Regions from separate parts of the Turicibacter sp. TJ11 genome, predicted to be linked through region 2. Evidence: a T-box and tRNA genes for the amino acid it is inferred to sense, from the RefSeq annotation. Region 2 holds a T-box; the other holds one or more tRNA genes.
The links. A T-box is a leader RNA that pairs with one kind of tRNA and senses whether it is charged. The one in region 2 lies ahead of trpS (tryptophan--tRNA ligase), so its partner is inferred to be a tRNA-Trp.
Positions count from the first base shown of each region.

Region 1: it encodes a tRNA-Trp, which carries the amino acid that the T-box ahead of trpS (tryptophan--tRNA ligase) is inferred to sense. The anticodon was not compared.

Region 1 is NZ_CP069349.1:1,358,517-1,362,678, reverse strand. Features, by position in the region: tRNA gene JRC48_RS06555 (tRNA-Tyr) at 1-41, shown strand, start outside; tRNA gene JRC48_RS06550 (tRNA-Gln) at 50-124, shown strand; tRNA gene JRC48_RS06545 (tRNA-Lys) at 130-205, shown strand; tRNA gene JRC48_RS06540 (tRNA-Leu) at 242-330, shown strand; tRNA gene JRC48_RS06535 (tRNA-Arg) at 340-416, shown strand; tRNA gene JRC48_RS06530 (tRNA-Pro) at 423-499, shown strand; tRNA gene JRC48_RS06525 (tRNA-Ala) at 518-593, shown strand; tRNA gene JRC48_RS06520 (tRNA-Met) at 619-695, shown strand; tRNA gene JRC48_RS06515 (tRNA-Ser) at 709-801, shown strand; tRNA gene JRC48_RS06510 (tRNA-Met) at 819-894, shown strand; tRNA gene JRC48_RS06505 (tRNA-Asp) at 1,018-1,093, shown strand; tRNA gene JRC48_RS06500 (tRNA-Phe) at 1,102-1,177, shown strand; tRNA gene JRC48_RS06495 (tRNA-Asp) at 1,193-1,268, shown strand; tRNA gene JRC48_RS06490 (tRNA-Lys) at 1,278-1,353, shown strand; tRNA gene JRC48_RS06485 (tRNA-Leu) at 1,391-1,479, shown strand; tRNA gene JRC48_RS06480 (tRNA-Arg) at 1,489-1,565, shown strand; tRNA gene JRC48_RS06475 (tRNA-Glu) at 1,578-1,654, shown strand; tRNA gene JRC48_RS06470 (tRNA-Thr) at 1,663-1,738, shown strand; tRNA gene JRC48_RS06465 (tRNA-Trp) at 1,753-1,826, shown strand; tRNA gene JRC48_RS06460 (tRNA-His) at 1,829-1,904, shown strand; tRNA gene JRC48_RS06455 (tRNA-Gly) at 1,911-1,984, shown strand; tRNA gene JRC48_RS06450 (tRNA-Glu) at 2,690-2,766, shown strand; tRNA gene JRC48_RS06445 (tRNA-Val) at 2,773-2,848, shown strand; tRNA gene JRC48_RS06440 (tRNA-Thr) at 2,862-2,937, shown strand; tRNA gene JRC48_RS06435 (tRNA-Tyr) at 2,941-3,025, shown strand; tRNA gene JRC48_RS06430 (tRNA-Gln) at 3,036-3,110, shown strand; tRNA gene JRC48_RS06425 (tRNA-Lys) at 3,116-3,191, shown strand; tRNA gene JRC48_RS06420 (tRNA-Leu) at 3,229-3,317, shown strand; rRNA gene rrf (5S ribosomal RNA) at 3,327-3,435, shown strand; tRNA gene JRC48_RS06410 (tRNA-Asn) at 3,442-3,518, shown strand; tRNA gene JRC48_RS06405 (tRNA-Glu) at 3,529-3,605, shown strand; tRNA gene JRC48_RS06400 (tRNA-Thr) at 3,614-3,689, shown strand; tRNA gene JRC48_RS06395 (tRNA-Met) at 3,712-3,788, shown strand; tRNA gene JRC48_RS06390 (tRNA-Ser) at 3,802-3,894, shown strand; tRNA gene JRC48_RS06385 (tRNA-Met) at 3,912-3,987, shown strand; tRNA gene JRC48_RS06380 (tRNA-Asp) at 4,111-4,162, shown strand, end outside.
Region 2 is NZ_CP069349.1:606,187-610,348, forward strand. Features, by position in the region: gene JRC48_RS02895 (SNF2 helicase associated domain-containing protein) at 1-2,072, shown strand, start outside; T-box leader at 2,112-2,325, shown strand; gene trpS (tryptophan--tRNA ligase) at 2,402-3,400, shown strand; gene JRC48_RS02905 (DJ-1/PfpI family protein) at 3,606-4,162, shown strand, end outside.

The sequences.
Region 1 (4,162 bases), 750 kb from region 2:
TCTCTCCGAGTTCGGCGGTTCGAATCCGTCCCCCACCACCACTTAATCATGGGCTATAGCCAAGCGGTAAGGCAACGGACTTTGACTCCGTCATGCGCTGGTTCGAATCCAGCTAGCCCAACCAATGATGTCCTGCTAGCTCAGTTGGTAGAGCATCTGACTTTTAATCAGAGGGTCAGAGGTTCGAGTCCTCTGCAGGACACCATTTTAGAAAATAAGGCGCGTGCCTTGAAATAGAAATGCCTGGGTGGCGGAACTGGTAGACGCACAGGACTTAAAATCCTGCGGGTGGTGACACCCGTGCCGGTTCGATTCCGGCCCTAGGCACCAACTTAAAAAGCGCCCATAGCTCAATTGGATAGAGCGTTTGACTACGGATCAAAAGGTTAGGGGTTCGACTCCTCTTGGGCGCGCCATTATATCGGGAAGTGGCTCAGCTTGGTAGAGCACCTGGTTTGGGACCAGGGGGTCGCAGGTTCGAATCCTGTCTTCCCGACCATTAAAAAAAAATACCCAAGGGGACTTAGCTCAGCTGGGAGAGCGCCTGCCTTGCACGCAGGAGGTCAGGGGTTCGATCCCCCTAGTCTCCACCAAATTAAATAAGAATTTAATAAATCAGGCGGAGTAGCTCAACTGGCTAGAGCGTACGGTTCATACCCGTGAGGTTGGGGGTTCGAGTCCCTCCTCCGCTACCAATGATAAAAATGTGGAGGAATACCCAAGTCCGGCTGAAGGGATCGGTCTTGAAAACCGACAGGGCGTGAAAGCGTCGCGGGGGTTCGAATCCCTCTTCCTCCGCCATAATTATCAAAAAACATCGCGGGGTGGAGCAGTTGGTAGCTCGTCGGGCTCATAACCCGAAGGTCGCAGGTTCAAGTCCTGTCCCCGCAACCAATAAAGAAAAGTAAAAACGAGCGTTCATAAGACGTAGAAAATGAAAGCATGAGGAAATAACGATTAGTTATGACAAATGATTGAATTTTACAAGTCTTATGCGAGTGTTACTAGACAAAAAAAGGTCCAGTGGTGTAGCGGTTAACATGCCTGCCTGTCACGCAGGAGATCGCGGGTTCGATTCCCGTCTGGACCGCCATTTAAGAAGGCTTGGTAGCTCAGTCGGTAGAGCAAAGGACTGAAAATCCTTGTGTCGGCGGTTCGATTCCGTCCCAAGCCACCACGAAAAAACAAAAAAGGTCCAGTGGTGTAGCGGTTAACATGCCTGCCTGTCACGCAGGAGATCGCGGGTTCGATTCCCGTCTGGACCGCCATTTATAAAAGTCCTGCTAGCTCAGTTGGTAGAGCATCTGACTTTTAATCAGAGGGTCAGAGGTTCGAGTCCTCTGCAGGACACCATTTTAGAAAAGAAGGCGCGTGCCTTGAAATAAAGAATGCCTGGGTGGCGGAACTGGTAGACGCACAGGACTTAAAATCCTGCGGGTGGTGACACCCGTGCCGGTTCGATTCCGGCCCTAGGCACCAACTTAAAAAGCGCCCATAGCTCAATTGGATAGAGCGTTTGACTACGGATCAAAAGGTTAGGGGTTCGACTCCTCTTGGGCGCGCCATTAAAAAATAATGGCCCGTTGGTGAAGCGGTTTAACACACATGCCTTTCACGCATGCATACACGGGTTCGAATCCCGTACGGGTCACCATTCAACGTGCCGGAATAGCTCAATTGGTAGAGCAACTGACTTGTAATCAGTAGGTTGCGGGTTCAAGTCCTGCTTCCGGCACCATTAAATTAAATAATAGGGGTGTAGTTTAACGGTAGAACAGCGGTCTCCAAAACCGTTAGTGTGGGTTCGATTCCTGCCACCCCTGCCATGGCGATTGTGGCGAAGTGGTTAACGCATCGGATTGTGGCTCCGACATTCGTGGGTTCGATTCCCATCAGTCGCCCCATAAAATGCGGGTGTAGTTTAATGGTAGAACTTCAGCCTTCCAAGCTGACTGTGAGAGTTCGATTCTCTTCACCCGCTCCAATATGAACGATTAACATCCTTTGGGATGTTTTTTTTATGAATTTAGGAATGAAAGTAACTAGTTAATCAAAATATATTACTGCTGGTTGAATAATTATTGGATTAGTAGCTTATATTAAATGGTGAATGATAACTAATTGAGTAAATAAATAGTTAGGAATACGAATAGTTAACTAAAATTATAGAAATTTGATTGGTAATAATTCTGTAATTATTGGGTATTTTATTTGGAAAAGGAAATCATGTCCATAGATGGTAATAAGGTTTCAACTTCATTATTCTATGAATTCTAAAGACATAAGAGATTTACCTTTTATACAGTGTAAAAGAGGATTCTTAGTAGAAATATAACTGACACATTAAGAGAGAATAGGTTTAAATCTTTTACGCTAATAACAGGATCTGTAGTTTTATATTTTAGTGAAAGTATGAATCCCTTCTAATAAGTCATTGAATGTTTAATTATGCATGAGTACTTCAAGGAAAAATTATTTTAAATATTAATGCATTGTCTCTTATGAATCAGGATCGTGTATGATAGTAATAATATTTTTTAAAAAAGATGTTGACACAAAAAAGTGAAAATGATAAACTAATTGAGTGTCAAATTTGGAAGATAAAAAACGATTTAAAAAAAAGTTTTTTAAAAAAATGTTTGACAAAAAACGACAAACTTGGTAAACTAAAGAAGTAGCGAACGGAACAGGCCCGTTGGTGAAGCGGTTTAACACACATGCCTTTCACGCATGCATACACGGGTTCGAATCCCGTACGGGTCACCATAAAGTGGAGGATTAGCTCAGCTGGGAGAGCATCTGCCTTACAAGCAGAGGGTCGGCGGTTCGAGCCCGTCATCCTCCACCATAAATAAATAATAGCCGGAATAGCTCAATTGGTAGAGCAACTGACTTGTAATCAGTAGGTTGCGGGTTCAAGTCCTGCTTCCGGCACCAGCTGGTGGGGTAGCGAAGTGGCTAAACGCGGCGGACTGTAAATCCGCTCTCTCCGAGTTCGGCGGTTCGAATCCGTCCCCCACCACCATATAAAATCATGGGCTATAGCCAAGCGGTAAGGTAACGGACTTTGACTCCGTCATGCGCTGGTTCGAATCCAGCTAGCCCAGCCAATGATGTCCTGCTAGCTCAGTTGGTAGAGCATCTGACTTTTAATCAGAGGGTCAGAGGTTCGAGTCCTCTGCAGGACACCATTTTTAAAAAGAAGGCGAGTGCCTTGAAATAAAAAATGCCTGGGTGGCGGAACTGGTAGACGCACAGGACTTAAAATCCTGCGGGTGGTGACACCCGTGCCGGTTCGATTCCGGCCCTAGGCACCAATTAAATAGTCTAGTGATGATGGCAAGGAGGTCACACCTGTTCCCATACCGAACACAGAAGTTAAGCTCCTTAGCGCCGAGGGTAGTACGTAAGTGCGAGAGTAGGACGTCGCTAGGCGAAAATGCCTCAATAGCTCAGTTGGTTAGAGCACTTGACTGTTAATCAAGGGGTCCTAGGTTCGAGTCCTAGTTGGGGCGCCATTTTAAAAATGGCCCGTTGGTGAAGCGGTTTAACACACATGCCTTTCACGCATGCATACACGGGTTCGAATCCCGTACGGGTCACCATTCAAAGTGCCGGAATAGCTCAATTGGTAGAGCAACTGACTTGTAATCAGTAGGTTGCGGGTTCAAGTCCTGCTTCCGGCACCAGAACTTAATAAAATTAAAATTAGGCGGAGTAGCTCAACTGGCTAGAGCGTACGGTTCATACCCGTGAGGTTGGGGGTTCGAGTCCCTCCTCCGCTACCAATGATAAAAATGTGGAGGAATACCCAAGTCCGGCTGAAGGGATCGGTCTTGAAAACCGACAGGGCGTGAAAGCGTCGCGGGGGTTCGAATCCCTCTTCCTCCGCCATAATTATCAAAAAACATCGCGGGGTGGAGCAGTTGGTAGCTCGTCGGGCTCATAACCCGAAGGTCGCAGGTTCAAGTCCTGTCCCCGCAACCAATAAAGAAAAGTAAAAACGAGCGTTCATAAGACGTAGAAAATGAAAGCATGAGGAAATAACGATTAGTTATGACAAATGATTGAATTTTACAAGTCTTATGCGAGTGTTACTAGACAAAAAAAGGTCCAGTGGTGTAGCGGTTAACATGCCTGCCTGTCACGCAGGAGATCGCGG
Region 2 (4,162 bases):
GTTTAAAGATTCAATTTTGTTATGGTGACACGGTGATTGAAGCGAATGATCCTCATTCATTTGAACAAAATACAACGATTTTAAGAGATGCTAATAAAGAAGCTAAGACACTCGCAATGATTGAACAATATCTTTTTGAAAAATCAAAAGATGGAAGCTATGTTTTATCAGATGAAGATGGCATTTATTCCTTTATTCATGAGGGCGTTCATGAGTTAAAACAGTTAGGTGATGTTTATGCATCCGATACGTTTAAAGCGATTAAGATTAAAGAACCACAGTCTTTTTCAGTGGGAATTCATTTGAAAAATGATTGGTTAAGTGTTAACTTTGAAGATTTAGAGTTTGGTGCCTCTGAGTACAAAAAGATTTTGGCATCGTATCGTCAAAATAAAAAGTATTTCCGTTTAAAAGATGGTTCCTTCCTTCATTTAAAAAATCAATATGTGGACACGTTAGCATCCTTTGTTGATGATTTAAATTTAAATGATTCAGATCTTGATGAAGATGAAATCTTAATTCCTAAGTATCGGGCATTGTATCTTGATCAACTAACAACTATGAGTCAATCTCTTGATGTGAAGCGTGGGGATTCCTTTAATGAGATGATTGATGAATTTAAACACGTAGATGAGGCTGATTACAACGTGCCAAATGAGCTTGAATCCATCTTACGTGATTATCAAAAAACGGGATATCGTTGGTTAAAAACATTGGCTAAGTACCAAATGGGAGGTATTTTAGCTGATGATATGGGGCTTGGGAAAACGATACAGGTAATCTCGGTTTTATTATCAGAAAAAGAACAGACCAAAAAACCTTCTTTAATTGTTGCTCCAAGTTCGCTAGTTTATAACTGGGAAAGTGAAATTCATAAATTTGCCCCAAGCTTAAAGACACAAATTATTCAAGGTGATCCTGCCACAAGAAAACAATTAATTGCTAAAAGCGATCATCACGATATTTTAATTACCTCGTATGATTTAATTAGACGAGACATTGAAAGCTATCAAACGCAGCGTTTTAGATATTGTATTCTTGATGAGGCACACTACATTAAAAATCATACGACGTTAAATGCAAAAGCCGCCAAAAAGATTAACAGTGAAGTTCGCTTTGCCTTAACGGGAACGCCGATTGAAAATTCGTTATCGGATTTATGGTCCATTTTTGATTTTATTTTACCGGGTTATTTTGGCACTTACAGTCAATTTAAAAAGAAATATGAAGCGCCTGTCATGAGACAAGAAAACTTAAACTTATTAAGTCGTATTCATCAACAAGTGGCACCGTTTATTTTACGTCGTCTGAAAAAAGAAGTTTTAAAAGAGTTACCAGAAAAAATCGAAACTAATATGTACTGTGAGATGGATAAAACACAGCGAGATTTATATCACGCGATGGTTTATGCAATGAAAGAGGAAATGAATCAAGAAATTCAAGTTCAGGGCATTGAACGTAGTCGAATTAAAATTTTAGCGCTTTTAATGCGATTACGTCAAATTTGTTGCGACCCATCTTTATATTTAGAAAATTATCAAGGAGAAAGTGCAAAATTAAAACTTTGTTTAGAACTTGTGGATGAATGTATTTCATCGGGTCATAAAGTTTTAATCTTCTCTCAATTTACGTCGATGCTTGATATTTTATCTAAAGAATTTAAAGCGAAACAAATTGAACATCTGATCTTAACGGGTTCAACGAAAAGTAGTGACAGACTCAAATTAACGGAACAATTTAACGCCGATCAAACACCAGTCTTTTTAATTTCATTAAAAGCGGGTGGAACAGGATTAAACTTAACAGGTGCAGACGTTGTCATTCACTATGATCCATGGTGGAACATGAGTGTCCAAAACCAAGCAACCGATCGAGCTCACCGTTTAGGACAAGAAAAAACGGTTCAAGTCTTTAAGTTATTCGTTAAAAACACGATTGAAGAAAAAATTGAGCGTCTGCAACAGCGAAAACGTGATTTAACGGAAGCCATCGTTCAAGAAGGCGAGACATTTATTAATCAATTAAGTAGTGAAGAATTGACGGCACTTTTTGAAAGTGATGATGATTTTTAATTGACAAAGTGAGAGGCTTTGCATAAAATGAAAATAAATAATAAACCTTAGATTGAGAAGTAGTAGTTTAAATCGCATTTTATAGAGAGTCGATGGTTGGTGCAAATCGATAAATGTCTTAAATGAATGGGCTCATGAGTGGAACCTGAATAAAAAGAGTAGGGAACCCGGTTAACTTACGTTACGAGTTTGAAGTGAAATAGCAGGTGCTATTTTATTGAGGTGGTACCGCGGTTTAACAATCGTCCTCTATCGATTTAGATAGGGGGCGATTTTTTTATTTGGATTTCTATTAAAGGATGATGACAATAACTAAAGGAGTGTTTATTATGGCAAGAATTTTATCTGCAATTCAACCATCAGGAACGTTAACGATTGGAAATTATTTAGGAGCCTTAAAAAATTTCGTTAAATTACAAGATGAGCATGAATGTTTATTTTTCATTGTGGATCAACATGCAATTACCGTTCCACAAGATCGCTTAGAATTACGTAAAAAAATTAAAGAATTAACGGCTCTTTATTTGGCCTGTGGTTTAGATCCAGAAAAAGCGACCATCTTTGTTCAATCAGAAGTACCAGGACATACACAATTAGCATGGATGTTAACGTGTAATACATCAATGGGTGAATTAGAGCGTATGACACAGTTTAAAGATAAATCTCAAAAGTTAGCTTCTAAAGGTCAGGGCATTGGGGTAGGATTATTTATGTATCCTGTTTTAATGGCAGCAGATATTTTATTATATGATGTTGATTTTGTTCCAGTGGGTGATGACCAAAAACAACACTTAGAATTAACGCGTGATTTAGCGGAGCGCTTTAATAACCGTTTTGGAGAAACGTTTAAAATTCCTGAACCGTTAATCGCCAAAACAGGAGCACGCATTATGTCATTACAAGAACCAACGAAGAAAATGAGTAAGTCAGATGATAATCCACGTAACTTTATCTTAATGACAGATGAACCAAACGTCATTCGTAAAAAAATTAAATCAGCCGTGACGGATTCAGATGGTGTGATTGCGTTTGATCGTGAAAATAAACCAGGATTATCAAATTTATTAGAAATCTATTCAACAATGACAGGTGAGTCAATTGATTCGATTGTCGCGCGTTATGAAGGTTGCGGTTACGGACAGTTTAAATCTGATTTAGCAGAAGTTGTTGTTCGTGAATTAGAACCAATTCAAGCACGTATGAAAGAATTATTAAATTCTTCGTTAATTGATGAAGTACTTGATCGCGGAGCGGAACAGGCGAATCGAATGGCATTTAAAAAAGTTAAAAAAGTCGAACATAAGATGGGATTAGGTCGTAAAAAATAATTTTTTAAAAGACTAGCTTTTTAAGCTAGTCTTTTTCATGGGATGAAATCAATTAAAGAGGGCGTTTCTTATCAGATCCTTCTGTCGAACGACTGGAGTTTAGTTCTATTATTGAACGATACTGTGGAAGCAATTGACAATGAACAGCAATTTCAAATAAAATGAGATTAACTTAAACAAGTAACACGTTAGATGGGGGCTAAGTATGGGGAAAGTTTTGGTTTTTTTATTTGATGGAATGACCGATTATGAAATTACATTCATTTGTCATGTGTTAAATACAGATGCAGGAAAAGATATTATTACGGTTGCTTATGAAGATCGTGTCGTCAAAGCACAGTCAGGTTTTTCTTTTGAACCAGATTGCACGATTTCTGAAGTGGTCGATTTACAAGCAGATGGTTTAATTCTTTGCGGAGGGCGATCAGTCGACATTAAACCATCATTAATGAAATTGATTCAACGTTTTAATCAAGAACGAAAGCTATTAGCTGCGATTGGAAGTGCTGGAACGATTATGTTAGCTAAATCAGGTGTTTTAGATGAAGCAACTTATACAACGACGCTAACGGAGTGGTCGACGAAGTATCAGTATGTTTACGGAATTCAAGACCCATTTCCAAGAGATAATTATATTGAAAAACGATTAGTGAGAGATCGTCATATTATTACGGCACAACCGATTGCTTTTTTAGATTTCACATTAGAAATTTGTGCTTGGTTTAAACTATTTCAAAATCATCAAGAAAAACATGCGTTTGC